Regions from separate parts of the Variovorax boronicumulans genome, predicted to be linked through region 3. Evidence: predicted binding sites of a transcription regulator. Region 3 holds the regulator's gene; each other region holds the start of a gene.

Region 1 (7,435 bases), on a different contig from region 3:
AACAGGCGGTTGATGCGGATGTGCGGCGTGTTGCCGATGGTCTGGAGGATGTTCTGGGCCTTCATGGAATCTCCTTGGGTGCGAGGGTCGGATGGTCAGCGCGCATTGTGGCGCCCCCTGGGCCGGGTTGCACCCGGCCCGCGACCGTTTCAGCACGAGGGGATGGCAGGCCGTTGCGGTTCAGGCCTCCAGGGCTTCCAGCGGCCCGAAGAACTCGTAGCGAAGCTGCTGCTTCGGCACGCCGAGCGCCAGCCCGTTGGCATAGACCGCCTTCATGAAGGGCTTCGGTCCGAGAAAGTACAGGTCGACGTCACGGTCTTCCGGCAGCAGCCCGGCCAGCAGCTCACGGGTGACGAAGCCGGTCGCGTGCGGCGTGTCGGTGTCGCGCGGCGCGTCGTAGACATACAGCGGCTTCACGTTCGCATGCCGCTTTGCCAACGCATCCACGCGGGCGCGGAACGCATGCGCGCCGCCGTGCCGGGCCGCGTGGACGAAGTGAACCGGCCGGCCCGTGTGCGCCATCGATTCGAGCATGCTCATCGCGGGTGTGATGCCCACGCCGCCCGTCACCAGCACCAGCGGGCGCGCCTGCTCGCCGGCGGGCTGCAACACGAAGTCGCCGCACGGTGCCTGCGCCTGCAGCTGCGTGCCGATCACGGCGGCCTCGTGCAGCCAGTTCGAGGCGCGACCGCCTTCTTCCTTCTTCACGCTGATGCGGTACCACGGCTTGCCCGGCGCGTCGGACAGCGAGTAGTTGCGCCGCACCGGCTGGCCGTCGATCTCCAGCACCAGCGTGAGGTACTGCCCCGGCGAGAACGCCAGCAGCGCGCCGCCGTCCACGGGCTCCAGGTAGAACGAGGTGATGACCTCGCTTTCGTCTTCGCGCCGGGCCACGCGGAATTCGCGCGTGCCGCGCCACCCCCCGGGTTGCGCCGCATTGGCGCTGTAGACGGCTTCTTCCGCGGCGATGAGCAGGCCCGCCAGCGATTCGTAGGCCTCGCCCCACGCGGCGATCACCTCGTCGGTCGCGGCATCGCCGAGCACCTCCTTCACGGCGCGCAGCAGGTAGTGGCCGACGATCGGGTAGTGCTCCGGCAGCACGCCCAGCGCGGCGTGCTTCTGGATGATGCGGGGCAGGGCGCCGGCGATCGCTTCGAGCCGGTCGATGTGCGCGCCGTACGCGATGACCGCGCCCGCCAGCGCGCGCGCCTGCGTGCCGGCGCCCTGGTGCGCCTCGTTGAAGAAGGCCTTCACCTGCGGATGGCCCTCGAACATGATCTTGTAGAAGTGGCTGGTGATGGCCTCGCCGTGGGCCTGGAGCGCGGGCACGGTGGACTTGACGATGGCGATGGTTTGCGGGTGCATGGTCTGGCGCTTCCTCTGTTGAGATGCGTTGGTCATCTCACGATCCGTGCCAGCCGGAGGGCCTCTGCAAGTGCTTGACGTCATTGGGGATTTACCGGGCGTGGTCAAATTCACAACAACTCCAGCGTTGTACTTATGACCACATTGCGTGTCGATTCGACCACCGAGGCCTCACCACCCGAGCCCGAAGCCGAGGCCGCCCGCTACCGATCGCTGCTCGCCGCCGCGCGCGGACTGGTCCGCTGCGATGCCGCCGCGCTGCTGCAGCTCGACGTCGACGTGCTGAAGCCCGTCGCGGTCGACGGCCTGAGCGACGAAACCCTGGGGCGCCAGTTTCCCGTGGCCGCCCATCCGCGCTTCGCGCGCCTGCTCGACAGCGAACGGGGCCTGCGCTTCGCCCACGACAGCAACCTGCCCGACCCGTACGACGGCCTCGTTGCCGGCCAGCCGGGCATCCTGCCGGTGCACGACTGCATGGGCGCGCCGCTGCGCCTGCGCGGCGCCGTCTGGGGCCTGCTCACGCTGGACGCCCTGGAACCGCACGCCTTCGATGCCGTGGGCCCGGCGCAGATGGAGGCACTGATCGCCCTCGTCGAAACCGGCATCGAGGCCGCCCACACGATCCGCGAGATGCAGGCGCGCGCCATGCGCGAGCAGGCCGTCGCGCAAGCGCTGCGTGCGGGGCGTGGCGCGCCGCGCGAGCTGCTGGGCAGCAGCCCGGCGATGAAGCAGCTGTGCCACGAGATCGACACGGTCGCCGTGTCCGACCTCACGGTGCTGCTGCTCGGCGAAACCGGCGTCGGCAAGGACCTGGTCGCGCAGCGCCTGCACGCGCGCTCGCGCCGCAGCGAGCAGCCGCTCGTGCAGGTCAACTGCGCGGCGCTGCCCGAGACGCTGGCCGACAGCGAACTCTTCGGCCACAAGCGCGGCGCGTTCACCGGCGCCGTGCAGGACCGCGACGGCAAGTTCGAGATCGCCGACGGCGGCACGCTCTTTCTCGACGAGGTCGGCGAGCTGCCGCTGAGCGTGCAGGCCAAGCTGTTGCGCGTGCTGCAAAGCGGCGAGGTGCAGCGCCCCGGCAGCGACCGCATGCGCAAGGTCGATGTGCGCGTGATCGCGGCCACCAACCGCGACCTGCCCGCGGCGATCGCGCAGGGCCGGTTTCGCGCCGACCTGTACCACCGGCTGTCGGTCTATCCGCTGGTCGTCGCGCCGCTGCGCGAACGGGGGCGCGACGTGCTCGTGCTCGCCGGCAGCTTTCTCGAGGAGAACCAGCACCGGCTGGGCGCGCGCAACCTGCGGCTCTCGCCGGCGTCGAAGGCCGCCATGCTGGCGCACGGCTGGCCGGGCAACGTGCGCGAGCTCGAGCATGTGATCAGCCGCGCCTCGCTGCGGGCGTTCAGGGAGCAGCCGCGCGGCTCGCGCTGGACGGCCATCGAACCGCATCACCTGGCGCTGGACAGCGCTGCCGTCGTGGGAAGCGCCGTGGCAGCGCCCGTGCAGGCCCCGGCGAACGAACACGCGGGGCCTGCCATCGCTGGCGGCACGCTGCGCGAGGCGACCGAGGCCTTCCAGCGGACCTGGCTCTTGGAACTGCTCGCCCGCCACGGCGGCCGCGTGGCCAGCGCCGCGCGCGAGGCCGGCATCGACCGCAGCAACTTCCACCGGACCTTGCGCAAGCTGGGCCTAGTGCAGGCCGGCGACGGCGAAACGCCCGGCTGACAGCCGGCGCGCGGCATCGCCTGAAGGGTCATTGATGGAGCGGGCGATAATCGACCTGTGAAGCACGCCAGACCGCCGCTGGTGCAAGCCCGAAAGGGACGACGCTCTGCCTTCGGGCAACAGCATCGGGTCGAAAGATCGCACTGGAGGAACGTCCGGACTGCACAGGACAGCGCAGGAGTTAACGACTCTCCACCGTGAGGTGAGGATCAGAGCAACAGAGACGAGCCGATTCAGTTCGGGTGAAACGGGCAATCTCTGCGCGCAGCAACACCAAGTAGGCCAGTATTGAGGTGGTTCCGCTGAGCTGGCGGGTAGGTGGCATCGAGCCGTTTGGCGACAAACGGCCCAGAGTAATGGCGGTCACGCCGGGGTCTTCGCAAGAGGGCTCCGGTGCACAGAATCCGGCTTATCGGCGAGCTTCACACTTTTCTTTCTCTCCCCCTTTTCCCTGGGCCGCGCACTGACGTCGTGCGCGGCTGCGTGCAGAACTCGGTAGAAACCCGTACAATTGTTAGCAAGCTAACTAATTGATAACGCCGTGGCCGATACCGAACCCATCTCCCCGTTGCGCGAACACGCGCTGATGCGGCTCGGCACCTCGCTGTCGGTGCTCCAGCGCGGCTACCGCGCGGCGGCCGACAAGGCGGTGGCGCATGTGGGCCTGTCGCAGACGCTGGCCTGGCCGGTCGTGGTGCTCGGGCGCATGGAAGACGGCGTGCGCCAGGGCACGGTGGCCGAGGCGCTGGGCATCGAGGGGCCCTCGCTGGTGCGCTCGCTCGACCAGCTGGTCGAGGCCGGCTTCGTCGAGCGCCGCGAAGACCCGGCCGACCGCCGCGCCAAGACGCTGCACCTCACGCCCGCCGGCCGCGCCGTCTGCGAGCCCATCGAGGCCGCGCTGCGCCAGATGCGCGCCGCGCTGTTCGAAGGCATTCCCGACGAGGACATCGCCGCCACCTTGCGCGTCTTCGGCGCGCTCGAGGCCAAGCTCGGCCGCAGTGCCTCCGGCATGCAGAGCCTGCAGCAGGAAGGGCGCGGCCAGTAAATGGCACTGTCGATGGCCCTGCCGCGCTTCACCCGCGCGGAAGTTCTCTTTTCCGTCAAGAGCTTCGCCGCCGCGATGCTGGCGATGTACCTGGCCAGCCGCGCCGGCCTGCCGCGCCCGTTCTGGGCGCTCATGACCACCTACGTCGTCGCCCATCCGCTGGCCGGCGCCGTGCGCTCCAAGGCGGTGTTCCGCTTCTGCGGCACGCTCATCGGCAGCGTCGCCACCGTGCTGATGGTGCCCGCGCTGTCCAATGCGCCCGAGCTGCTCACGCTGGTGCTCGCGCTGTGGGTCGGGCTGTGCCTGTATGTGTCGCTGCTCGACCGCACGCCGCGCTCGTACGTCTTCATGCTCGCGGGCTACACGGCGGCGCTGATCGGCTTTCCGTCGGTGCAGACGCCGCTCGTGCTGTTCGACACCGCCGTGGCGCGCGTGGAAGAGATCGGCCTGGGCATCTTCTGCGCCACGCTGGTCCACAGCCTCGTGCTGCCCGCGGGGCTCGCGCCCACCGTGCTGGGCCTGCTCGACCGCACGCTGAAAGACGCGCGCCAGTGGCTCGGCGACCTGTTCCAGCCCGGCGACCGCAGCACCCCCAAGGACGCCGACCCGAAGCGCCTGGACGACGACCGCCGCCGCCTCGCGGGCGACATCACGCAGCTGCGCCTGCTCTCGACCCACGTGCCCTTCGACACCACGCACCTGCGCTGGACCGCCGGCGCGATCCGCGCCATGCAGGACCGCGTGGCGGCGCTCACGCCCGCGCTGTCGGCCGTCGAAGACCGGCTGCAGGCGCTGGCGCAAGCCGAAGGCCGCCTCGCGCCCGACGTCACCGCCGTGCTCGCGCTGGCCGCGCAATGGCTGCGCGACGAAAGCGATCCGGCCGTCGATGCGTCGGCCCGCCTGCAGGCGCTGCGCCAGGCGATCGCCGCGCTGGGCACCGCACAAGACACGGGGCTCACGCCCTGGGCCCGCGCGCTGCGCATCGGCCTCGCGGGGCGGCTCGAAGAACTGGTCGACGGCTGGACCGCCTGCGCCCGGCTGCGCCGCGACATCGACGAAGGCCTGAAGGGCGGCGCGCCGCTGCGCCGCACGGCCGCGCTGGGCCAGCGCGCGATGCACCGCGACCACGGCATGGCGCTGCTGTCGGCGCTGGCCGCCGTCATCGCCATCTGCGTGTGCGGCGCGTTCTGGATCCTCACCGGCTGGACCATGGGCTCGGCCGCCACCATGATGGCCGCCGTCTTCTGCTGCTTCTTCGCCACCATGGACGACCCCGTGCCCGCGATGCACGGCTTCCTGAAGTGGACGCTGTGGTCCATTCCCATCTCTGCCGTCTACGTGCTCGTGCTCATGCCCACGGTGCAGGACTTCGGCATGCTCGCGCTGGTCTGCGCGCCGCTGTTCCTGGTGCTGGGCCTGTACCTGCCGCGCCCGACGCACTTCATGGCCGCGATGGCGCTGGTCTTCGGCGTGTCGGGCACGCTGGCGATGCACGACACCGCGAGTGCCGACCTCGTGAGCTTCATCAACAGCATGACCGGCCAGATCGTCGGCGTGGTGATGGCCGCGCGCGTCACGCGGCTGGTGCGCTCGGTGGGCGCCGACTGGAGCGCGCGCCGCATCCAGCGCGCCACCTGGCGCGAACTCGGCGACATGGCCGCCTCCACGCAGCCGCAGTACGCGCAGAGCAACGCCTACGCCGTGCGCATGCTCGACCGCATCGGCCTGCTGGCGCCGCGCATCGCGCAGGCCGGCGGCACCGTGGAAGGCGTGGCCGCCAACGACGCGCTGCGCGACCTGCGCATGGGCGCCGACATCGCCGTGCTGCAGCGCGTGCGCGCCCAGCTGCCGATGGCCACCTCGGCCGCGCTGCTCGGCGGCATTGCGCGCTTCTTCCGCCAGCGCGGTGAAGGCCGCATGGCGCCGCGCCCGGCGGCGCTGCTGCCGCAGATCGACGAGGCGCTGGCGGCGGTGCTCGCCGCGCGCGACAGCTCCACCGCGTCGCGCGCCGCCGTCACCGCGCTGGTCGGCCTGCGCCGCAACCTGTTCCCCGACGCGCCGCCTTCGCTGGCAGGCGTGTCTTCCTCTTCACCGCAAGGAGCTTCCGCATGATCGGCGAAGCCAGTTTCTACGGGCTCTACGTGCCCTGGCTCATGCTGCTGGCCGGCGCCGCGCTGCTCGCCCTGTGGGGCGTGCGCCGGCTGCTCGCCGCCACCGGCCTGTACCGCTGGGTGTGGCACCCGGCGCTGTTCGACATGGCGCTGTACCTGCTGCTGCTGTACGGCCTGAGCCGCCTCACGGCGCACCTGCAATGACAACGCAAACCACACAGAGATTTCCATGAAAGCCAACCCCTTCGCAGACAACCCCCGGGCCCAGAGCCTGCTGCGCGTTCTCCTCACCGTGGCCGTGGTGGCCGCCGCCGTCTGGGCGGGCTTTCGCCTGTGGGACCACTACGAGCTCGCGCCGTGGACGCGCGACGGCCGCGTGCGCGCCAACGTGGTCCAGATCGCGCCCGACGTGTCGGGCCTCGTCACGGCCGTGCCGATCCGCGACAACCAGCCGGTCGCCGCTGGCACGCTGCTGTTCGAGGTGGACCGCGCGCGCTACGACCTCGCCGTGCGCCAGGCGCAGGCCGCGCTCGCCGCGCAGCGCGCCGTGAGCGCCCAGGCCCAGCGCGAGAACGCGCGCAACACGGGGCTCGACGAGCTGGTGTCGAAGGAGTCGCGCGAACAGACCCGCGCCCGCGTCGAGCAGGCGCAGGCCGCCGTCGCGCAGGCCGAGGTGGCGCTCGATTCGGCGCGCCTGAACCTTCAGCGTGCCGAAGTGCGCGCGCCGGCCGACGGCCTCGTCACCAACCTCGACCTGCGCCAGGGCAGCTACGCCGCCGCCGGCCGGCCGGTGCTCGCGCTGGTCGATGCGCAGTCGTTCTACGTCGAGGGCTACTTCGAAGAAACGAAACTGCCGCGCATCCACCTGGGCGACCGCGTGCGCGTGACGCCGATGGGCGGTGGCGCGGTGCTCGAAGGCGCGGTTGACAGCGTGGCCGCCGGCATCGCCGACCGCGACCGTTCCACCAGCGCCAACCTGCTGCCCAGCGTGAACCCGACCTTCAACTGGGTGCGGCTGGCGCAGCGCATCCCGGTGCGCGTGAAGCTCGACCCGCTGCCCGAAGGCGCGCGCCTCGTGGCCGGCCAGACGGTCACCGTGCAGGTCCTCGAACACGACGCGGCCCACGCTGCCGCTACGCCGAAGAAGGGATGACCGCCATGACCCGCTTCGCCTTTCGCATGGCTTCGCTCG
Region 2 (7,435 bases), 290 kb from region 3:
GGGCGGCGCGGGTGATCGTGATGGTGCCGGTCTCCAGCGGCTCGCGCAGGGCTTCGAGCGCGGCGCGCGTGAACTCGGGGAACTCGTCGAGAAACAGCACGCCGTGGTGCGCGCGCGAGATCTCACCCGGCCGTGGCGGCGAGCCGCCGCCCACCAGCGCCACCGCGCTCGCCGTGTGGTGCGGCGTGGCCGTCGGGCGGCTCATCCAGCGCTCGGGCGCCAGCCGGCCGTCGAGGCTGGCGATGGCCGCGCTCTCCAGTGCCTCGTCCACGTTCATCGGCGGCAGCAGGCCGGCGAAGCGGTGCGCCAGCATCGACTTGCCCGAGCCCGGCTCGCCCACCATGAGCAGGCTGTGGCCGCCGGCCGCGGCGATCTCGAGGGCGCGCTTGGCGCCGGTGTGGCCCTTGACGTCAGCCAGGTCGGCATAGCGCGGGGCGCCGTCGCCGGGCGCGGCGCGCACGCGGGTCCAGCCGTCGTCGGTTGCGTCGACGGGCCCGCCGCCGCTGGCGACGAACTGGCGCACCACGTCGAGCAGGTGCCGGGCGCCGTACACCTGCGCACCGGGCACCAGCGCGGCCTCCTGGGCGCTGTCCAGGGGCAGCACCAGCCGCACGGCCGTGCCTTGCGTGTAGGTGGCCACGGCCATCGCGAGCGCACCGCGCACGGGGCGCAGTTCGCCCGACAGCGACAGCTCGCCGGCGAACTCGTGGCCGGCGAGGCGGGCGTTCTCGATCTGCCCGCTGGCCGCGAGGATGCCCAGGGCAATGGGCAGGTCGAAGCGGCCCGAGTCCTTCGGCAGATCGGCGGGCGCCAGATTGACCACGATCTTCTTGTTGGTCGGAAATTCGAGCCCGGCGTTCTGGATCGCCGAGCGCACGCGTTCGCGCGCCTCCTTGACCTCGGTCTCGGCCAGCCCGACCAGCGTGAAGCTCGGCAGGCCGTTCGCCAGATGCACCTCGACCGTGACGGCGGCGGCCTCCAGGCCGAGCAAGGCGCGGCTTTGCACCAAAGACAGACTCATTTTTCTCCCTCTCCCCAAGTTGGTGCGCCTGCGACGTGCAAGCCCAGGACCGTGCAGCGTGCAAGCGTGTGCAACTGCCGGAAACAGGGCTTGTAACGATTTGGCGCTCATCGCCGGACACCTGCGCCCTCTGGCCGGGGCGGTATTCGTGCAGTTTGGCACGCTCCCTGCTTTGAGGGTGCTCAGGTCCAACAACACACTTGCGAGGAGTTCCCTGATGACGCACCGTACCGCCGCCCAGGCGTTGATCGTTCTGGCCACTGCACTGACCGCCTCGGGCGCCGCCATGGCCCAGGCCGCCGACGCCGCCGCACCGGCGCCCGCGCCCCTGCTCACGGGCAATGTCTCGCTGACCACGAACTACAAGTTCCGCGGCCAGGACCAGGACATGATCGGCAAGAACGACTACGCCAAGACCAAGGGCTTCAAGCCCGCCATCCAGGGCGGCTTCGACTACGCCTTCGGCGACAGCGGCTTCTACATCGGCAACTGGAACTCCAGCGTCAACTGGCTCAAGGGCAACAGCATCGAGAGCGACATCTACGGCGGTTACAAGTTCAAGGCCGGCCCGGTCGACATGGACGTGGGTGCGCTCACCTACATCTACCCGGGCAACTCGGTGGGCAACACCACCGAGCTGTACGTGGGCGCCACCTACGCCAACGACAGCTTCGGCTCGTTCACGGCCAAGTACTCGCACACGGTGTCCAAGGACTACTTCGGCTACGCCGGCGCCAAGACGGGCTCGGGCCTGAAGGGCCGCAACACCGGCTACCTGAACCTGGCCTACAGCAAGGAGATCGTGCCCAAGGTCACGCTCAAGGCCGCCGTCGGCTTCACCAACATGTCCAGCGACATCCGCAGCCTGGGCTACAAGAGCTACGTGGACTACAACATCGGCGCCACCTACGACTTCGGCAGCGGCCTGACGCTCACGGGCTCGGTGCAGGGCGCCAACAAGAAGTCCAACTACCAGGTCGTGGCCTACCCGGGCATCGAGATCCCCGACTTCGGCACCTTCGGCACCACCTACTACTCGCCCAACAAGGCACGCTTCATCCTCACGCTGACGAAGACGCTGTAATCGACACAACAACCAGGCGCGGCCCACGTTGCCGCGCCGCCTTTCATCCATCCAGAAGGAGCAACTCATCATGAAGCTGGTCACAGCCATCATCAAACCGTTCAAGCTCGACGAGGTGCGCGAAGCGCTCTCGGCCATCGGCGTGCAGGGCATCACCGTCACGGAAGTGAAGGGCTTCGGTCGCCAGAAGGGCCACACCGAGCTGTACCGCGGCGCCGAGTACGTGGTCGACTTCCTGCCCAAGGTGAAGATCGAGGCGGCCATCTCCGACGAGCTGGTCGACCGCGTGATCGAGGCGGTGGAAGGCGCCGCGCGCACCGGGAAGATCGGCGACGGCAAGATCTTTGTCTACAACCTCGAGCAGGTCGTGCGCATCCGCACCGGCGAAACGGGCCGCGAAGCCCTCTGATCGAGTCCTGGCCCGAAAGAACAACGACTATGAAAAAACTTCTTGTCTCTCTTGCGCTCGGCTTGAGCGTCTTCGTCGCCGGTACTTCGGCGCTGGCCCAGGCACCCGCCGCCGCCCCTGAGGCACCGGCTGCATCGGCACCTGCCGCGGCTGCGCCCGCTCCTGCAGCGGCTGCGGCACCCGCTGCAGCCGAAGCTGCGCCCGCCGCACCGGCGGCCGCCCCCGCGCCCAAGGTCGACTCCGGCGACACCGCCTGGATGCTCACCTCGACCCTGCTCGTGATCCTGATGACCATCCCCGGCCTGGCGCTGTTCTACGGCGGCCTGGGTCGTTCCAAGAACATGCTGTCGGTGCTGATGCAGGTCTTCGTGATCTTCTCGCTCATCAGCCTGCTGTGGGCCATCTACGGCTACAGCCTGGCCTTCACGGGCGACGGCAACTTCTTCGGAAGTTTCGACAAGATCTTCATGAAGGGCATCACGCAGGAGACCTTCGGCGCGCTGACCACGATTCCCGAATACGTGTTCTTCGCCTTCCAGGGCACCTTCGCGGCCATCACCGTGGCGCTGATCGTCGGCGCTTTTGCAGAACGCGCCAAGTTCTCGGCCGTGCTGCTGTTCTCGGTGATCTGGTTCACCTTCAGCTACGTGCCCATGGCCCACATCGTGTGGGGCGGCGGCCTGCTGGGCAAGGACGGCGCGCTCGACTTCGCCGGCGGCACCGTGGTGCACATCAACGCCGGTATCGCCGGCCTGGTCGGTGCCTACATGGTCGGCAAGCGCGTGGGCTACGGCAAGGAAGCCTTCACGCCGCACTCGCTCACGCTCACCATGGTCGGCGCCTCGCTGCTGTGGGTCGGCTGGTTCGGCTTCAACGCCGGCTCGGCAGGTGCGGCCAACGCCGCCGCCGGCCTGGCCTTCGTGAACACGGTGCTCGCCACCGCTGCCGCGGCCCTGTCGTGGATCCTGGGTGAGAGCCTGCACAAGGGCAAGGCCTCGATGCTGGGCGCCGCATCCGGTGCCGTGGCCGGCCTCGTGGCCGTCACCCCCGCCGCCGGTTTCGTCGGCCCGATGGGCTCGATCGTGATGGGCCTGCTGGCCGGCCTGGTCTGCCTGTGGGGCGTGGGCGGTCTCAAGCGCATGCTGGGCGCGGACGACGCGTTCGACGTGTTCGGCGTGCACGGCGTGGGCGGCATCCTGGGTGCCATCCTGACCGGCGTGTTCGCTGCCAAGGGCCTGGGCGGCACCGGCGGCCTGACCCCCGACACCTTCTCGATGGGCGCGCAGGTCTGGATCCAGGTCAAGAGCGTGCTGTTCACCATCGTGTGGTCCGGCGTGGTCGCCTTCATCGCCTACAAGATCGCCGACCTGACCCTGGGCCTGCGTGTGTCGGAAGAAGAAGAGCGCGAAGGCCTCGACATCTCGTCCCACGGCGAAACGGCTTACAACCGCTGATTCGCACACAGACAGCGGGTGGCCCGGCACGGCGCCGGCCCCCGCGCTTCAAAGACCACCACCCCCCTTTTCGATACAAAGAAGAACAACCACTCCCGGTTTTTTCAGGCGAGTCTCCTTTGGATGTTCAGCCCGCGAGCGCTTCGGCGTCAGCGGGCTTTTTTTTGCCCGCGGCCCGCGTGGCCGGGGGCACAATCGCCCCACCATGTGGACCTCCATCGAAGACAGCCTCTGCGAGCTGGGTGAATCGCCGTTCTGGCATCCGCACGAACGCGCGCTCTACTGGCTCGACATCCCGGGCCGTGCCGTGCTGCGCACGCGCGGCGAGATCGGTTCGCCCACGGCCACGGTCGAGCGATGGGCGCTGCCCACCGAGCCCGGCTGCATGGCGCCGGCACGCACGGGCGGCCTCGTGATCGCGCTGCGCGACGGCATCTACCGGGCCCGCGAGTGGGGCGGCAGCCTCGTCGCGATGGCGCGCGCGGAGCACGACGTGCGCACCATGCGCTTCAACGACGGCAAGTGCGACGTGCTCGGCCGCTTCTGGGCCGGCTCGCTCAACGAGGCCAAGGACCGCGCCAACGCCGCGCTCTACTGCTTCGACGCACGTCCGGGCGACGTCTCGCCCACCATCACGTCGATGCTGGAACACGTCACCACCGCCAACGGCCTGGCGTTCTCGCCCGACAACCGCACCCTGTACTGGGCCGACACCGCCGCGCACGTGGTGCGCGCCTGGGACTGGGACGCCGAGGCCAACACGCTGTCGCATGCGCGCGTGTTCCAGCAGTTCGATCCCAAGCCCGCGGGCTGGGTACCCAGCACGCCCACGCACTACGACGGCCGCCCCGACGGCGCCACCGTCGACGCCGCCGGCCACTACTGGGTCGCGATGTTCGAAGGCGCGCAGCTGCTGCGCTTTGCGCCCACGGGCGAGCGCGTGGCCGCCATCGCGGTGCCCGTGCAGTGCCCGACCATGCCCTGCTTCGGCGGCGACGACCTGCGCACCCTGTTCGTCACCAGCGGGCGCAAGGGCCGCCCGGCCGACGAGCTGGTGCAGCGCCCGGCCTCGGGCACCGTGCTCTCGATGCGCGTCGACACGCCGGGCCTGCCGGTGAATTTCTTCGAAGACTGAGTCGGGCCGCTGCCGAGGATGGCCCTGCACCACATCCCCCCGATCCAATGCCTGCTGACCTTCGAGGCCGTCGCGCGCCTGCGGCATGCGGGCCGCGCGGCCGACGAGCTGTGCGTGACGGCCAGCGCCGTGAGCCACCGCATCCGCCAGCTCGAGGCGCACGTGGGCTTCAAGCTCTTCGGGCGCAGCGACTTCAGCCTCACGGCCGACGGCGCGGCCTACCTGGCGAACGTGCGCGTCGGCCTGGCCGCGCTGCAGCAGGCCACGCCCGGCAGCCGTGACGCGGCGCTGCGCGCGCCGCGCCTGAGCGTGGCGGTCACGCCCACCTTCAGCCGCCAGTTTTTGATGCCGCGGCTGGAGCTCTTTCGCAACATCTACCCCGACATCGAGCTGGCGCTGCATGTGTCGATCCCGCTGCTCGACGTCACGGCCGAGCAGACCGACCTGCAGGTGCGCTACGGCATCGGCGCGTACGCGGACTGCGAGCACCGCCTGCTCATCGCCGAGGACGTGGTGCCCGCCTGCAGCCCGAGCTACCTGAACGAGTTCGGGCCCTTCGACGGCTTTCGCACCGCGGCCGAGATCGCCAGCGCGCGGCTGATCCGCAGCCCGCTCGAGCCCTGGGGCACCTGGTTCGCGAGCTGCGGCATCGACCAGCCCGAGCCGCACCTGGGCGCGCAGTTCAACGACCTGGGCCTGGTCTACGACGCGGCCGCCAGCGGCTTCGGCGTGGCGCTGGTGCGACAGAAACTGGGCGCCGCCTGGTTCGAATCGGGCCGGCTGGTGGCGCTGTCGGAACGGCCCGTGCCCTCGCCGCACCGCCACTACATCTGCTGGCAGCCGGGCACGCTGGAGCGCTGGGAGTGCGCGGCCTTCGTCGACTGGATCGTTCAGACGCTGCACTGACCGACACGCCGGCCCGACAAATTTTTATCAAGGTCCGGGCAAAAAACCTTCAATCCGGACGGCGCGCTTCTCCCTAGAGTGCGGGGCACAACAACAGCCTCCCCGGAGACAACGCATGACCTGGCAGCAGATCTACGACCCGTTCGGCAACATGATCATTTCCACAGCGCTCGCCGCGATCCCGGTGGTGGTGATGCTTGCGTGCCTCGGCTTCTTTCACATCAAGGCCCACATCGCCGCCGGCCTCGGCCTGCTGGCGGCCCTGGCCGTCGCCGTGTTCGCCTACGGCATGCCGGCCGAAATGGCCGGGCGCGCCGCGCTCTTCGGCGGCTTCACGGGCCTGCTGCCGATCGGCTGGATCGTGCTGAACATCATCTTCCTGCAGCAGCTGGCCGAACAGAACGGCAGCTTCAAGGTGCTGCAGGACTCGCTCTCGGGCATCACCGAAGACCGCCGCATCCAGCTGCTGCTGATCGCCTTCTGCTTCGGCGCGTTCTTCGAGGGCGCGGCGGGCTTCGGCACGCCGGTGGCGGTCACGGCCGGCATCCTGATCGGGCTGGGCTTCTCGCCGCTGGCCGCCTCGGGCCTCTCGCTGATCGCCAACACCGCGCCGGTCGCTTTCGGCGCGCTCGGCACGCCGGTGATCACGCTGGCCAAGGTGCACGGCTACGACCTGATGGAAGTCACCGCGATGATCGGGCGGCAGCTGCCGTTCTTCTCGCTGCTGGTGCCGTTCTGGCTGGTGTGGGCCTTCGCCGGACGCAAGGCGATGATGGAGGTGTGGCCGGCCATTCTGGTCACGGGGGTGTCGTTCGCGGTGCCGCAGTACCTGGTGTCGAACTTCATCGGCCCCGAGCTGGTCGACATCATCGCGGCCATCGTGTCGATGGCCAGCCTGGTGCTGTTCCTGCGCGTGTGGCAGCCCAAGAACGTGTGGCGCTCGCCCTCGCTGCGCGGCAAGGACGTGAGCGCGCACGAGGCCAAGCCGCCGGCGGCCATCGTCGTGCACAGCCGCGAAGCGCTGGTGCGCGCATGGATGCCCTGGGTGATCCTCTCGGTGTTCGTCTTCATCTGGGGCCTGCCGGCGGTGAAGACCGCGCTCAACGGCGTCTTCGCGCCCTCGTTCCCGATGGGCGGGCTGCACAACCTGATCGAGAAGATGCCGCCGGTGGTCACCGCGCCCACCAAGGAAGGCGCGGTGTACGTGCTGAACCTGCTGTCGGCCACGGGCACCGGCATCCTGCTGTCGGCGATCGTGAGCGCGCTGTTCATGAAGTACAACCCGATCGAGATCGTGCGCACCTTCGTGCGCACGCTCTGGATGGTGCGCTACTCGCTCATGACCATCGTGCTGATGCTCGCGCTGGGCACGCTCACGCGCTACTCGGGCACCGACACCACGCTGGGCCTGGCCTTCGCCAACACC
Region 3 (7,435 bases):
CCGGCGCTGTACCTCGCGATCAAGGCCTTCGGCGGCGCCTATCTGATCTACCTGGGCTTTCGCATCTGGCGCGGCGCGCGGCAGCCGCTCGCGATCACGCCCGACACGGACGCCTCGCCCCGAAGCCAGGGCCGCAGCGGACGCACCTTCCTGCTCGGCCTGGCCACGCAGATCAGCAACCCGAAGACGGCGGTGGTGTACGCGAGCATCTTCGCGGCCTTCCTGCCGCGCGAGGTGCCGCTGGTGCTGGCGCTCGCGGTGCCGGCCGTGATCTTCTGCATCGAGACGGGCTGGTACGCGATCGTCGCGCTGGCACTGTCCTCGGCCGCGCCGCGCGCGGCCTACCTGCGCTACAAGACCTGGATCGACCGCGCGGCCGGCGGCGTGATGGGCCTGCTGGGCCTGCGGCTCGTGTGGTCGGCCGTTCGCGGCACCTGAGGCGCTAGAGCAGGCTCTCGGGCGTGAGCGGCGACAGCAGCTCGAGCATGGTGCGGTCCCAGAAGCCCGAGTCGGGCTCTTCGTGCAGCACGGTGGTCTTGCCGCCTTCCTCGCTGACCCATTCGATGCGCCGCGAGCCGACTGCCGCTGCATCGCCGCCCTCGGCAAAGCGCAGCCGGTAGGCGCCCTGCTGCTTGAGCACGTCGAGCAGCTTCAAGGTCTGCTGCGCCATCTCGGGGCTGCGGATGAACAGGCCGATCTCGGTGTTGTGAATCTCGGAGCGCGGATCGAAATTCATCGAGCCGACGAACAGGATGCGCTGGTCGATCACCGCCGACTTGGCGTGCAGCCGCCCCACCGACGTGCCAAAGAGGCCGAGGCGCACGCTGCGCCGCGTGCGCGCGGAACTCAGCTCGTGCAGCTCGGCGCCCAGCGCCAGCATGTCGGCGCGGTAGCGGCGGTAGGCGGTGTGCACCAGCGGCTCGTCGGTGGCGGCGAGCGAGTTGGTGACCACGCTGATCTTCACGTTGCGTCCGCGGATCTCGCGCATCACCTCCAGCCCCGACGCGCCCGGAATCAGGTAGGGCGACACCAGCGTCACCTCGCTGCGCGCGCGGCGCATCTGCTCGACCACGTTGTAGCGCACGCTGTCCACGTCGAGCAGCGGCACGCCGCCGTACGACGCGGTCTTGCCGATCACGCGGTCGGGCGAATCGGCATACGCCTCGGCGGTGGTCCAGATCAGGCCCAGCTTGCCGGCGTCGAGGTCGTCGGCCACCGGGCTGTAGCCGAGCAGGTCGTTGGGCGCGGGCCTGGGCGGCGGCGGCGTGGTGTCGGGGCCGGTGGCGGCGTCGAAGCGGCGCTGCAGCTCCTCGCGCGGCAGGTCGGTGTGCACGACCGCGCCGATCGGGCGCACGTGCGGGCTGTTCCAGTACTGGTCGAACAGCACGCCCAGGCGCGGGATCAGCGCACCCGTGACGAAGGTGTCGAGGTCGATGAAGTTGGGGCCGGTGGTGCGGCGGAAGTACTGGTTGCCGATGTTGCGCCCGCCCGCCACGGCCATCGCGCCGTCGGCGATGAAGAGCTTGTTGTGCATGCGGCGGTTGACGCGGCTGAAGTCGAACAGCGATGCGGTGAAGCGCTTGAGCAGGCTGCCGCGCCCGGCCGGGAACGGGTTGAACAGGCGCAGCTCCACGTTCGGCGTGGCGGCCAGGCCGAGCAGCAGCTCGTCTTCGCCGGACGTGTACAGGTCGTCCATCAACAGGCGCACGCGCACGCCGCGCTGGGCCGCATCGCGCAGGGTGCGCAACAGGTAGCGGCCGGTCTCGTCGTTCTCGATCTGGTAGTACTGCACGTCGAGCGTGCGCTGCGCGCGGCGCGCCAGCTGCAGCCGCGTGTCGAAGGCGAAGTCGCCGCCGGGCATGAGGCGAAAGCCGCTGAGGTCGGGGTCGGGCTGCGAGGCCAGCGCGATCTTGCCGAGCGCGGTGTCGGCCGAGACGGCGATGGCCTTGGTGGGCGGGCGCGGTGCGTCGTCGGGCAAGGTGGCACAGCCGGCGAACAGCGATGCAGCCACGAGGGCGAAGACCCAATGCCCCCAGCGCGACAGCAGGCGACGGGTCATTGTGGGCTTTCTACAGGGCTTTGCGCAGGTTGGCCGGTGCGATGCGCAAGGCTTCGCGGTACTTGGCGACGGTGCGGCGCGCGCACTCGATGCCCTGCTCTTTCAGCATCTCGGAAATCTGGCTGTCGGACAGCGGCTTCTTGATGCTCTCGGAACTCACGAACTGCTTGATCAGCGCGCGCACCGCGGTGCTCGACGCATTGCCACCGGTCTCGGTGCCCAGCGCCGAACCGAAGAAGTACTTGAGCTCGACCGTGCCGAAGGGCGTGGCCATGTACTTGGCGGTGGTCACGCGCGAGATGGTCGACTCGTGCAGGCCCAGCTCGTCGGCGATCTCGCGCAGCACCAGCGGGCGCATGGCCAGCTCGCCGTGCACGAAGTAGCTCTTCTGGCGCTCGACGATGGCGTTGCTCACGCGCAGGATGGTGTCGAAGCGCTGCTGGATGTTCTTGATGAACCAGCGCGCCTCCTGCAGCCGCTGAGACAGCGCCTGGCTGCCTTCGCCCTTGTGTGACTTGAGCGCGCCGGCGTAGATGTCGTGCACGCGCAGGCGCGGCATGACCTCGGGGTTGAGCATGACGCGGAACTTCACGTTCGTGCCGCGCCCGGTCTTGGTGACGATCACGTCGGGGATGACGATGTTGCGTTCGACGTCGACGAAACGGCGCCCCGGCTTGGGTTCGAGCCGCGCAATGACCTGCAGCGCCGAGCGCACCAGGTCTTCGTTGGTGCGCGTGAGCGTGGCCAGGCGCTTGAAGTCGCGCCGCGCGAGCAGCTCCATGGGCTGCTTGCAGATCGCGATGGCGGTCTTGCGGATGAGCGCTTCGGCCTCGGTCTCGTCTTCGCTGGCGAGCGCCTTCAGCTGGATGCTCAGGCATTCGCCGAGATCGCGCGCGCCGACGCCCACCGGCTCCAGGCTCTGCAGCAGGCCCAGCGCCACCTGGAAGTGGTGCACGAGGTCGTCGAACTGGTCGTTGTCGTCGCCCGCCAGGCCCGAGGCCAATGCGGGCAGCGAGTCTTCGAGGTAGCCGTCGTCGTTGAGCGACTCGATCAGGAAGCGCAGCGCGGCGCAGTCGTTTTCATTGAGCCGCAGGCTCAACGCCTGGCGGTGCAGGAAGGACTGCAGCGACTCCTGGCTGCGCGCGAGTTCGGTGGCATCGGCACGCTCGTCGTCGCCCAGGTTGTTCTGGCGCGCGGGCGCATCGCTGCCCCACTCGCTGTCGTCGGGCGCCATGTCGACGGTGCCGTCGCCTTCCCAGTCGGGCTCGCGCTCGGCGATCTCGGCGGCGGGGCCATCGGTGTCGGGGGTCGAGGTGCTGGTGTCACTGGACGTGGAGGAAGTGCTGGCGGCGGACGGCGTGAACTCGGCCTCACCCTCGCCCGCGTCGTCGCGCGGCACCGGCGCGTCGGCCGTGTCCAGCCCGAATTCCTCGCGCGCCGCTTCTTCCGCGGTGCGCTCGAGGAACGGGTTCTCGTCCAGCATCTGCTCCACCTCCTGGCTCAGTTCGAGCGTGGAGAGTTGGAGCAGGCGAATGGACTGCTGCAGCTGTGGCGTCAGCGCCAGATGCTGCGAGACGCGAAGGGACAGCCCTTGCTTCATGGAGACCCGACCCTCCCTTACATGCGGAAGTGCTCGCCCAGGTACACCCTGCGTACCTCGGCGTTGTCGACGATCTCCGAGGGTGTGCCTTGTGCCAGCACGTGCCCGTCGCTGATGATGAACGCGTGATCGCAGATGCCCAGCGTTTCACGCACGTTGTGGTCGGTGATGAGCACGCCGATGCCGCGCTCTTTCAGGAAACTGATGATCCGCTGGATCTCGATCACGGCGATCGGGTCGATGCCGGCGAAGGGCTCGTCCAGCAGGATGAAGCGCGGCTGGGTGGCCAGCGCGCGTGCAATTTCAACGCGGCGGCGCTCGCCGCCCGACAGCGCGAGCGCGGGCGAATCGCGCAGGTGGTCCACGCGCAGGTCGGCCAGCAGGTCGGCCAAGCGCTCTTCGGTGTGCTGCTTGGTCAGCGGCATCATGCGGCCGTTGGCGTCGGGCTCGCGCTGCAGCTCGAGCACGGCACGCACGTTTTCCTCGACCGTGAGCTTGCGGAAGATCGAGGCCTCCTGCGGCAGGTAGCTCAGGCCCATGCGCGCGCGGCGGTGGATGGGCATGTGGGCGATGGGCTCGCCGTCGATGGTGATCTCGCCGGCGTCGGCGCGCACCAGCCCGACGATCATGTAGAACGAGGTGGTCTTGCCCGCGCCGTTGGGGCCGAGCAGTCCGACGACCTCGCCCTTTTGCACGTCGAGCGAGACGTCTTTCACGACCGTGCGGCTGCCGTAGCTCTTCTTGAGGCCGCGCGCCACGAGGCGGCTGCCCGGAATGCCGTCGGCGGTCTGGGTTCCTGCGGTTTCGATCACTTGCGCCCTTCCCCTTCGGTGCCGCCCAGCGTGGTGCTCGGGCGCAGCCCGGCGCCGGGCGCGGGGGTGGGTGCCGGGGCCGCGGGCTTCTTGCCGCCGGCTGCCGGTGCGGAACCGCCCGCTGCCGGGGCCGCGGCGGCCTTCGGCGTGAGGATGGCCTTCACGCGGCCGCCGCCGCCCGCCGAGACGCCGGCGTTCGGCGGCACGAGGGAGCCGTTGACGGTGTAGGTGTCGTTGCTCTGGTCGTAGACGATCAGCGCGCCGCTGCTCTCGTCGTTGGCCGTGGCGCCGATCAGCCGGCGCATGACGGCACGGCGGATGAACTTGACGTTGTCGGCGCGGCTGTCGTACTCGATGACTTCCGACTCGCCCTCGATCCACTCGTCGCCGGCGTTGCGCTTCTGCTTGTAATAGGCCAGCTTGCCGGGCGCCGCCGTGACCACGCCGTACTGGTAGCCCTCGGCGTCCTGGCGCACGTCCAGCCGCGCGCCGCGGATGATGATCGTGCCCTTCGTGACCAGCACGTTGCCGGTGAACACGCTGGTCTGTTTCAGGTCGTCGTAGCGCATCGAGTCGGACTCGATGTTCATCGGCTTGGTGCGGTCGGCGGTTTCGGCCAGGGCGCCCGAGGCGGCACCGGCCAGCAACAGCGCACCGAAAGCCAGGCGGCCGAGGCGACGAAGGGTGGGGAATGTGGGGATGGAGGGCAATGTCATAAAGGCACGAAACTTGCTCTGAAACATTGTATGCGTGGGATGGCAATTGCCCACCGCCGCCAATGAAAAAGCCCGCCGAAGCGGGCCTTGCATTCGACCGAAGAACCAGGTCGTCGGGTCGGTCAGCCCTTCTTGGCTTCGCCGATGAGGAAGGTCGCGACCTGCAGCACCTTGGACATGCTGCCGGCGGTTTCGCCGTCCACATACCAGCGGCCCGCCACGGCCAGGGCCGGCACGCCGGCGACCTTGTAGGCCTCGGTCTGCTGCGCTGCGCGGCGGGCCTTGCTGGCCACGCCGAAGGACGCAAAGGTTTCCTTGAACTTGGCGCCGTCGAGGCCGGCACGCTCGGCCCAGGCCTGGATGTTGGCGTCGCCGTTCAGGTTCTGGCGCTGCGCGTGGATGGCGGCGAACACCTTCGGGTGGTACTCGTCGAGCTTGCCCATCGCTTCGAGCGTGAAGTACAGGCGCTGCTTGGCTTCGACGTCGTTGCCCACGAAGGGCACGGGGATGCGGCGGAACGCCACTTCCTTCGGGGCTGCCTTGACCCAGGCTTCGAGCGAGGGCTCGAAGTCGTTGCAATGCGGGCAGTTGTACGAGAAGAACTCGACCACCTCGACCTTGCCGGCCGGTGCATCGACGGGCACGCGCTTGTCGAGCACGAGGAAATCGGTGCCGGCCTTGGGGGCGCGCTGGGCGTGTGCCGGAACGGCAGCCAGCGAAAGCAGCCCGATCGAAGTGGCGGCCAGCGAAAAGTCACGACGTTTCATGGAAAAGGTTCTCCTGTGGGTACCGCAGTACAGAGCCGGCGCGCCGCCGGGAGTTCCCCATGGACGGCGCGACCGAGGCGCTGGAATTGACAAACGAGTGCGGCGAATGCCGCGCGGGCGAGAGCTTAAAGGCTGTTCAAGAAAGGCGCTGACGGGTCAGCGCTGCACGCGCACCAGCGCCGATTCGAGACCGCCGCCGTCGAGCCGTTCCTTGAGCCGGTCGGCGTCGTCCTTCTTGTTGAACGGGCCGGCGCGCACGCGGTAAACCGTGCGACCGGCCTGCTCGCGCTCGGTGACCTTGGCCTCGACGCCCATGAGCGACAGCTTGGCGCGCTGCGCCTCGGCGTCGTCGGTGGTGCGGAAGGCGCCGGCCTGCACGAAGTACATGAAGGGGTCGGCACCCGACGGCGACGGCGCGGCGGCCGTGTGGCTCGGCGCGGCGGACGCGGTGGTCGTGCTGCCGCCTGCGCGGGCCCGGGCGAGGTCGCCCAGCGGATCGTTCGACGGCGGCAGGGCGTTGGCTTCGGCCGGCACCGGCGCGGGGCGCGCCGGCTTGGGCGCCACCACCACGGGGGCCGGGGCGGTGACCGGCGGGGTGACGGTGGTGGGCGCCGTGCCCGGTGCCGCGGTGACGGGGGCGCCGGTGATCGGGTTCACCGGACCGGTGGCCGTGGCGGCCGGTGGCGTGGCCGCCGGCTTGGGCGCGCCGGCCTTGCCGGCCAGCGGCGCGTTCGGGTCCCAGTCGCGGTTCTTGCGGGCTTCGGCTTCGTCCTGTTCGGCACCGCCGCGTTGCGTCTTGTTGACGAACGGGATCGGCACCTTGGTGACGTAGACCGCGATGCCCAGGGCGACGCCCAGACCGAGCACCAGGCCGATGATCAGCCCGATGACGATGTTGCCGCGTTGTCTGCTTGTCTTCTTCATGTTCAGAGGGTGATTCACATCTTGCTCGGCGCACTGACGCCGAGGATCGCGAGGCCATTGTGCAGCACCTGCGCGGCCGCTGCGACGAGTGCGAGACGCGCCAGCTTGACCGGCTCGTCGTCCACCAGGATGCGCTCGGCATCGTAGTAGCTGTGGTAGCTGGCCGCGAGTTCGCGCAGGTAGAAAGTCACGTCGTGCGGGGCGAAATCCTTCGCCGCCGCCGTCAGCATGGCCGGGTACTTGGCCAGCAGCAGCATCAGCGCCTGGGCCGCCGGACTGTCCAGCGGCGACAGGTCGACCGCCTTGAGCGCGGCCGCGTCGCCGCCCCAGGCCGCGAGCACCGAGCAGATGCGCGCGTGGGCGTACTGCACGTAGTACACGGGGTTGTCGTTGTTCTTGGTGACCGCCAGGTCGACGTCGAAGGTGTATTCGGTGTCGGGCTTGCGGCTGAGCAGGAAGAAGCGCACGGCATCGGTGCTGGTCCACTCGATCAGGTCGCGCAGCGTGACGTAGCTGCCGGCGCGCTTGCTGATCTTGACCTCTTCGCCGCCCTTCAT
Region 4 (7,435 bases), 200 kb from region 3:
GCCTGCCCAGCGTCGGGCTGCCGGCGATGGGCATGATCATCGCGATCTACGCGCTGACGATCATCTCGAGCATGGCCGGCGAGCACTTCAAGCTGCGCGACGTGCTGGTGCTCTCCACCATCCTGGCGGCCGGCAGCTATGTGGCCTTCATCTGGGCGCTCAAGCTCCAGATCCAGGTCTGGCCCACCTTCATTTCGGGTTGAGGAGCACACCGCCATGGAACTGTTCCACAACCTGGCGACCGGCTTCGGCGTCGCCTTCACCTTCACCAACCTGCTGTACTGCCTGGTCGGTTGCATCCTGGGCACGCTGATCGGCGTGCTGCCGGGTATCGGCCCGGTCGCGACGATCGCGATGCTGCTGCCCGCCACGTACGCGCTGCCGCCCGTGTCGGCGCTGATCATGCTGGCCGGCATCTACTACGGCGCCCAGTACGGCGGCTCGACCACGGCCATCCTGGTGAACCTGCCCGGGGAGTCGTCCTCGGTGGTCACCTGTATCGACGGCTACCAGATGGCAAGGCAGGGCCGCGCAGGCCCTGCGCTGGCCGCGGCGGGCCTGGGCTCGTTCTTCGCAGGCTGCGTCGGCACGCTGATCCTGGCCGCCTTCGCGCCGCCGCTGACCGAGCTGGCCTTCAAGTTCGGCCCCGCCGAGTACTTCTCGCTGATGGTGCTGGGCCTGATCGGCGCGGTGGTGCTGGCCTCGGGCTCGCTGCTCAAGGCGGTGGCGATGATCGTGCTGGGCCTGCTGCTGGGCATCGTGGGCACCGACGTGAACTCGGGCGTCGCGCGCTTCAGCTTCGACATTCCCGAGCTCACCGACGGCATCGGCTTCGTGGTGATCGCCATGGGCGTGTTCGGTTACGGCGAAATCATCGGCAACCTCTCGCAGCCCGATGACGAGCGCGAGGTGTTCACGCACAAGGTGAAGGGCCTGTGGCCCACCAAGGACGACTTCAAGCGCATGACGCCGGCCGTGCTGCGCGGCACGGCGCTGGGCTCGGCCCTGGGCATCCTGCCCGGCGGCGGCGCGCTGCTGGCGGCCTTTGCGGCCTATGCGCTGGAGAAGAAGATCAAGATGCGCCCGGGCGAAGTGCCCTTCGGCAAGGGCAACATCCGCGGCGTGGCCTCGCCCGAGTCGGCCAACAACGCCGGCGCGCAGACCTCCTTCATTCCGCTCTTGACGCTGGGCATTCCGCCCAACGCGGTGATGGCGCTGATGGTGGGCGCGATGACGATCCACAACATCCAGCCCGGTCCGCAGGTGATGACCAGCAACCCCGAGCTGTTCTGGGGCCTGATCGCCTCGATGTGGATCGGCAACGCGATGCTGATCATCCTGAACCTGCCGCTGATCGGCATGTGGATCAAGCTGCTGACGGTGCCCTACAAGTTCCTGTTCCCGGCCATCGTGCTGTTCTGCGCGATCGGCGTGTACTCGACCAACAACAACACCTTCGACGTGTGGATGGTGGCGATCTTCGGCTTCATCGGCTACCTGTTCCTGAAGCTGCGCACCGAGCCGGCCCCGCTGCTGCTGGGCTTCATCCTCGGGCCGATGATGGAAGAGAACCTGCGACGCGCGCTGCTGCTGTCGCGCGGTGCGTGGAGCGTGTTCGTCACGCGGCCGCTGTCGGCGGGCCTGCTGATCGCCGCGGCGCTGCTGCTGGCCATCGTGCTGCTGCCGGCGATCAAGGCGAAGCGCGAAGAAGCGTTCGTCGAAGACTGACCTCGGCGCCCCGAGAAAAAGCCCCTGGCCGAACGCCAGGGGCTTTTTCATTTCAGGAACGCGTCGTAAGCCGTCTTCAGGATCAGTGCACTCACCACCACGATGAACACGATCCGCACGAAACCCGCCCCGTGCTTCAGTGCCACGCGCGTACCGACCAGGCTGCCGGCCACGTTGGCCACGGCCATCACCAACCCGTAGTGCCACCAGACGTGGCCCTTGGCGGCCAGCAGGATCAGCGCGGCGGCGTTGGTCAGCGTGTTGATGACCTTGGCCGAGGCCGAGGCGTTGAGGAAGTCGTAGCCCATCCAGCGCACGAACAGGAACACCAGGAAGCTGCCCGTGCCCGGCCCGAAGAAGCCGTCGTAGAAACCGATGGTCAGGCCGATGGTGCTGGCCGCCAGCGTCTCGGCGCGGCCGCTGAAGCGCGGCGCGTGCAGCCGGCCCATGTCCTTGCGCGCCAGCGTGTAGACCAGCACGCCCAGCAGGATGACCGGCAGCGCCCGGCGCAGGAAGTCGCCCGGGAAGACCGTGACGGTCCAGGCGCCGAGCATCGAGCCGCCGAAACCCAGCAGCGCGGCCGGCCACATCGCGCCCCAGCGCATCTGCACCCGCTGGCTGAACTGGGCCGCCGAGGCCGCCGTGCCCCAGATGGACGCGCTCTTGTTGGTGCCCAGCAGCGTGGCGGGCGGCGCGCCCGGAAACACCGCAAAGAGGGCTGGCACCAGGATCAACCCGCCGCCGCCCACGATCGCATCGATAAAACCCGCGAGCAGTGAGGCGCCCGTGACCACCAGCATTTCCATGCGGGCGATTGTCTCACCGGAATCGCTATCGAAACGATAGCTGTGGTGGCCGATACCGGCTGGCCAGGAGGCTTGTTTGGCTTGGAAGAAAGCGCCTGCATTCGCGCTGCGAACAGGCAAAAAAAAAGCGCCGACCAGCGGCGCTTTTCAAATATCAGACAGGCATCTCGTACGGAGCCTTTGAAGAATGTTCTTGTTGATCGATCGGAAGCTTGTCTCCTCGGACCCTCGGCAGTACGAGCAGGGCCCGTCGCGAGTGCGCAGATTGTGCAAGCGCGCACCCGCCCGGTGCATTAGGAATTACCCGCTTCGTGTTACTTCGACCCTCCGGTTGGGAAACCAAAGTGTTTCAGTCAGTTAACAAGATGGCATGACTCGTGCACACAGGCCTCTTGTCCACCACTCCAAGAAGAAACGGTCATGGCCCTGCTGGCACCCCAAGCCTCCCTGAACGCGGCCGACACCGCCTGGATGATGACCTCGACCGCGCTGGTGCTGCTGATGACGCTGCCCGGCATCGCGCTCTTCTATGCCGGCATGGTGCGGCGCAAGAACGTGCTGGCCACCATGGCCGGGGTGGTGGCGATCGCCGCGGTGGTCTCGCTGACCTGGTTCGCGCTCGGCTACTCGCTGGCCTTCACGCCCGGCTGGCCCTGGCTGGGCAAGCTCTCGCGCATCGGCTTCTCGGGCTTCGAGTACCTGAAGGAGGCCGGCCAGGTGGCCGTGAGCCACGTGGCGCCGAACGTGCCGGAGTCGGTCTACGCGATGTTCCAGCTGAGCTTCGCGATCATCACCACCGCGCTGGTGCTCGGCGCCTTTGTCGAGCGCATGCGCTTCTCGGCGCTGCTGTGGTTCGCGCTGCTGTGGAGCCTGCTCGTGTACGCGCCGGTCGCGCACTGGGTGTGGGAGCCGGGCGGCTGGCTCGCGCAGATGGGCGCGCTCGACTTCGCGGGCGGCTCGGTGGTGCACGTCAACGCGGGCATCGCGGGGCTGGTGTGCGCCTATGCGCTCGGGCCGCGCCGGGGCTACGGGCGCGAGGCCTTCGAGCCCTACAGCCTGGCGCTCACCATGACGGGCGCGGGCCTGCTGTGGGTGGGCTGGTTCGGCTTCAATGCCGGCTCGGCGGTGGCGGCCGACGGGCGCGCCGGCCTGGCCATGTTGGTGACGCACATCGCAGCGGCGGCCGGCGCCATGAGCTGGATGATCGGCGAGTGGATCGTGCGCCGCAGCCCGTCGCTCTTGGGCCTGTGCTCCGGCCTCGTGGCCGGGCTGGTGGCGATCACGCCGGCGGCCGGCTTCGTCACGCCGCTGTCGGCGCTGGCCATCGGCGCCATCGCCGGGCTGGCCTGCTACTGGGGCGCCACGGGCCTGAAGCACCTGCTCGGTGCGGACGACTCGCTCGACGTGTTCGGCGTGCACGGCATCGGCGGCATCGTGGGCGCGCTGCTCACGGGCGTGTTCGCCGACCTGCGCATCTCGGGCGCGGCGGGCAATGTGCTGACGCAGGCGATCGCGGTCGCCAGCGTGGCGATCTACAGCGCGGCGGGCACGGCCATCGTGCTGTTCCTGGTGCATGTGCTGGTCGGATTGCGCGTCGACCCCGAGAGTGAACTGGTGGGCCTCGATCTTGCTCAGCATCGTGAACACCTGGGAGCCTGACCACCCGAGGGAGACGCCATGCCATCCATGTCCGAAAGCGAACGCATCGCGCTTGCAGCACGCCTTCACGTGGCACTGCGGCGAAAGCACGGGCGCGTGACCGACACCGAATGGATGGCCACCAACGCCGAGTACGCCGCCGAGATCGTGCGCATGACGCGCCAGCACGCCGCCGAGACGAAGGACGACGAACTCGACCAGCTCGCCACGCGGCTCGAGCAGGCCATGGAACCGCTGGCCCGCGCCGCGCGGCTGGCGGCGCGCCAGCCCGACGGCCTGCCGCCCACACCGCCGCCGCGCTATGTCGGCGGGCTGCGCTGACGATGCCTCAGTTCGCGGCCAGCGCTGCCTTGCGGATCGACGCCAGCGTGCTCGCGGGCGTGATCGCCTCCGGGTCCAGCAGGCAATGCAGGATCGCCGGCTTGCCGCTGGCACGGGCACGCGCCAGTGCGGGGCCGAATTCTTCCGTCGTGGTCACGCGTTCGCCGTGGCCGCCGAACACCTCGGCATAGCCACGGAAGTCGGGGTTCTTCAGCTGCGTGGCGCTGATGCGGCCGGGGTAGTGCTTTTCCTGGTGCATGCGGATCGTGCCGTACATGCCGTTGTCCAGCAGCACCACGAGGATCGGCAGGCCGTACTGCACGGCGGTCGCGAACTCCTGGCCGTGCATCATGAAATCGCCATCGCCCGCGAACACGACCACCTCGCGTTCGGGCCACAGCCGCTTGGCACCGACGCCGGCCGGCAGGCCGTAGCCCATCGAGCCGCTGGTCGGCGCGAGCTGGCTCGCGAACGCGCGAAACGGCCAGAAGCGATGCACCCAGGTCGCGAAGTTGCCCGCGCCGTTGCAGAAGATGGTGTCGGCCGGCAGCACCTCGCGCAGGTGCTGCATGACCTCGCCCATCTGCAGCGGGCCGGGAATGCGGATCGGCACCGGATCGCTCCAGCGCAGAAAGTCTTCGCGCGCGGTCTTCGTCTCGGCCTGCCACACGGGCGGTGACGCCGGACGCAACGCGGACACCGCTTCGGCAAACGCCTGCGGCGTGGCGTGGATGCCCTGCGTCGGGCGATAGAGCTTGCCGAGCTCGTCGGCATCGGCGTGCACATGGACCAGCGCCTGCTTCGGCTGCGGGATCGCGAACAGCTCATAGCCTTGCGACGGCACTTCCGACAGACGCCCGCCCACCAGCAGCACGAGGTCCGCATCGCGGATGCGCGCCAGCATGCGCGGGTTCGCGCCGAGCCCCAGGTCGCCCGCATAGCTGGGGTGCTCGGCGGACATCAGCATCTGGCGGCGGAAGGAGCAGTACACGGGCAGCGCGTAGGCCTCGGCGAACTTCGCGAACTGCTGCGTCGCGGCTTCGGACCAGCGGCTGCCGCCCAGGATGACGACCGGTCGCTGCGCCTGCGACAGGCGCTGCTGCAGCTCGGCGATCTGCGCCGCGCCCGGATGCGTTTCGGTGACGGCATACGGCAGCGCATCGGCCACCACGGCGGCTTCGGTCAACATGTCTTCGGGCAGCGCGATCACCACCGGCCCAGGCCGGCCCGAGGTCGCGACATGGAAGGCGCGCGACACGAGTTCGGGCACGCGCGCCGGATCGTCGATCTGCACGACCCACTTGGCCATCGTGCCGAAGACCGCGCCGTAGTCCAGCTCCTGGAAGGCTTCGCGGCCCATCGCGTCGCGTGCGACCTGGCCGACGAACAGCAGAAGCGGCGTCGAATCCTGGTGCGCGATGTGCACGCCTGCCGCCGCATTGGTGGCGCCGGGGCCGCGCGTGACGAAGCAGATGCCGGGCTGGCCCGTGAGCTTGCCTTGCGCCTCGGCCATCATCGTGGCGCCGCCTTCCTGCCGGCACACCGTCACGTCGATCGATGCGTCGTGCAGCGCGTCGAGCACGGCCAGGAAGCTTTCGCCGGGCACGCAGAAGAGCTGCTTGACGCCGTGGGTGATGAGCTGGTCGACCAGGATCTGGCCGCCGGTGCGGGAGGAAGTCATGAGGGTTCCAGTGGAATGAAGAGGAAAGGTCAGGAAAGCGCGGCGCAGGCGGCGGCGATGCGCGCGCACGCCTCTTCGAGTTGCGCCATCGACGTCGCATACGAGATGCGGAAATACGGCGCGAGCCCGAACACGCTGCCCGGCACCACCGCCACCTCGAAGTCCTGCAGCAGGTAGCGGCAGAAGTCGCTGTCGGTCTGCAGCAGCGCGCCTGCGGCGGTGCGCTTGCCGAGCACGCCCGCGCAGCTCGCGAAGGTGTAGAAGGCGCCTTCGGGCACGCGGCAGTGCAGGCCTGGCGTGCGGTTGAGCGCGGCCACGACGACATCGCGGCGCTGTTGAAAGGATACGCAGCGCTCGGCCACGATGCCCTGCGGGCCGGTGAGCGCCTCGATCGCCGCGGCCTGGCTCACCGACGAGGGGCACGAGGTCGACTGGCTCTGCACCACGGCCATCGCCGCGATCAGCGCGCGCGGTCCCGCGCCGTAGCCGACGCGCCAGCCAGTCATCGCATAGGCCTTCGACACGCCGTTCACCGTCAGCGTGCGTTCGCGCAGCCGCGGCTCCACGGCCACCGGCGTTGCGAACGCGAGGCCGTCGTAGAGGATGTGTTCGTAGATGTCGTCCGCCAGCACCCAGACGTGAGGGTGATCGAGCAGCACGTCGGTGATCGGCTTCAGTTGGGCCGCGCTGTAGGCCGCGCCGCTCGGGTTCGACGGCGAGTTGAGAAACAGCCAGCGCGTGCGCGGCGTGATGACCGCCTGCAGCTGCGTCGCGGTCAGGCGAAAGCCGTTCTCCTCGCCGCACGCCACCGACACCGGCACGCCGCCGCAGATCTGCACGATGTCCGCGTACGAAGTCCAGTACGGCGCGGGCAGGATCACTTCATCGCCCGGGTTCAGGCTCGCCATCAGCGCATTGAAGATCACCTGCTTGGCGCCCGCGCTCACGCTGATCTCGTCGAGCGCGAAGTCCAGCGCGTTGTCGCGCTTGAACTTCAGCTGCACCGCCGCCTTCATCGCCGGGCTGCCGTCGAGCACCGTGTAGCGCGTGTCGCCGCGCGCAATGGCCTGCGAGGCCGCATGCCGGATGTTCTCGGGCGTGTCGAAGTCGGGCTCGCCCGCGCCCAGCACGATCACCGGGCGGCCGGCGCGCTTGAGCGCCTGCGCATGGTCGGTGATGCGCAGGATCTCCGAGACCTGGATGGCGCGCACACGTTGCGCCGGCGAGAACACGGCGGCGT

Evidence for each region. The regulator sigma-54, encoded in region 3, starts transcription at its own class of promoters, with help from an activator protein. The targets are predictions, from matches to a motif close to TGGCANGNAANCTGCTTT.
Region 1: hmpA (NO-inducible flavohemoprotein) is a predicted target of sigma-54. The motif match lies at 1,400-1,417, and genes of this name have one in related genera.
Region 2: VHAB30_RS24630 (TorF family putative porin) is a predicted target of sigma-54. The motif match lies at 1,178-1,195, and genes of this name have one in related genera.
Region 4: VHAB30_RS24165 (ammonium transporter) is a predicted target of sigma-54. The motif match lies at 2,901-2,918, and genes of this name have one in related genera.

The regions. Positions count from the first base shown of each region.
Region 1 covers NZ_BKDH01000002.1:418,270-425,704, reverse strand. Annotated here, with positions in the region: gene cysK (cysteine synthase A) at 1-65, opposite strand, end outside; gene hmpA (NO-inducible flavohemoprotein) at 181-1,365, opposite strand; gene norR (nitric oxide reductase transcriptional regulator NorR) at 1,501-3,087, shown strand; RNA gene rnpB (RNase P RNA component class A) at 3,147-3,515, shown strand; gene VHAB30_RS21810 (MarR family winged helix-turn-helix transcriptional regulator) at 3,674-4,132, shown strand; gene VHAB30_RS21805 (FUSC family protein) at 4,133-6,244, shown strand; gene VHAB30_RS21800 (DUF1656 domain-containing protein) at 6,241-6,447, shown strand; gene VHAB30_RS21795 (efflux RND transporter periplasmic adaptor subunit) at 6,473-7,396, shown strand; gene VHAB30_RS21790 (efflux transporter outer membrane subunit) at 7,393-7,435, shown strand, end outside.
Region 2 covers NZ_BKDH01000003.1:412,344-419,778, reverse strand. Annotated here, with positions in the region: gene VHAB30_RS24635 (YifB family Mg chelatase-like AAA ATPase) at 1-1,021, opposite strand, end outside; gene VHAB30_RS24630 (TorF family putative porin) at 1,239-2,105, shown strand; gene glnK (P-II family nitrogen regulator) at 2,176-2,514, shown strand; gene VHAB30_RS24620 (ammonium transporter) at 2,544-3,968, shown strand; gene VHAB30_RS24615 (SMP-30/gluconolactonase/LRE family protein) at 4,174-5,103, shown strand; gene VHAB30_RS24610 (LysR substrate-binding domain-containing protein) at 5,122-6,009, shown strand; gene VHAB30_RS24605 (L-lactate permease) at 6,125-7,435, shown strand, end outside.
Region 3 covers NZ_BKDH01000003.1:120,899-128,333, forward strand. Annotated here, with positions in the region: gene VHAB30_RS23265 (LysE family translocator) at 1-438, shown strand, start outside; gene VHAB30_RS23270 (phospholipase D family protein) at 443-2,059, opposite strand; gene rpoN (RNA polymerase factor sigma-54) at 2,070-3,659, opposite strand; gene lptB (LPS export ABC transporter ATP-binding protein) at 3,677-4,471, opposite strand; gene lptA (lipopolysaccharide transport periplasmic protein LptA) at 4,468-5,187, opposite strand; gene VHAB30_RS23290 (thiol:disulfide interchange protein DsbA/DsbL) at 5,310-5,954, opposite strand; gene VHAB30_RS23295 (SPOR domain-containing protein) at 6,111-6,878, opposite strand; gene argS (arginine--tRNA ligase) at 6,893-7,435, opposite strand, start outside.
Region 4 covers NZ_BKDH01000003.1:320,684-328,118, forward strand. Annotated here, with positions in the region: gene VHAB30_RS24150 (tripartite tricarboxylate transporter TctB family protein) at 1-203, shown strand, start outside; gene VHAB30_RS24155 (tripartite tricarboxylate transporter permease) at 217-1,728, shown strand; gene VHAB30_RS24160 (sulfite exporter TauE/SafE family protein) at 1,776-2,534, opposite strand; gene VHAB30_RS24165 (ammonium transporter) at 2,955-4,193, shown strand; gene VHAB30_RS24170 (hypothetical protein) at 4,212-4,514, shown strand; gene VHAB30_RS24175 (thiamine pyrophosphate-binding protein) at 4,522-6,195, opposite strand; gene VHAB30_RS24180 (pyridoxal phosphate-dependent aminotransferase) at 6,225-7,435, opposite strand, start outside.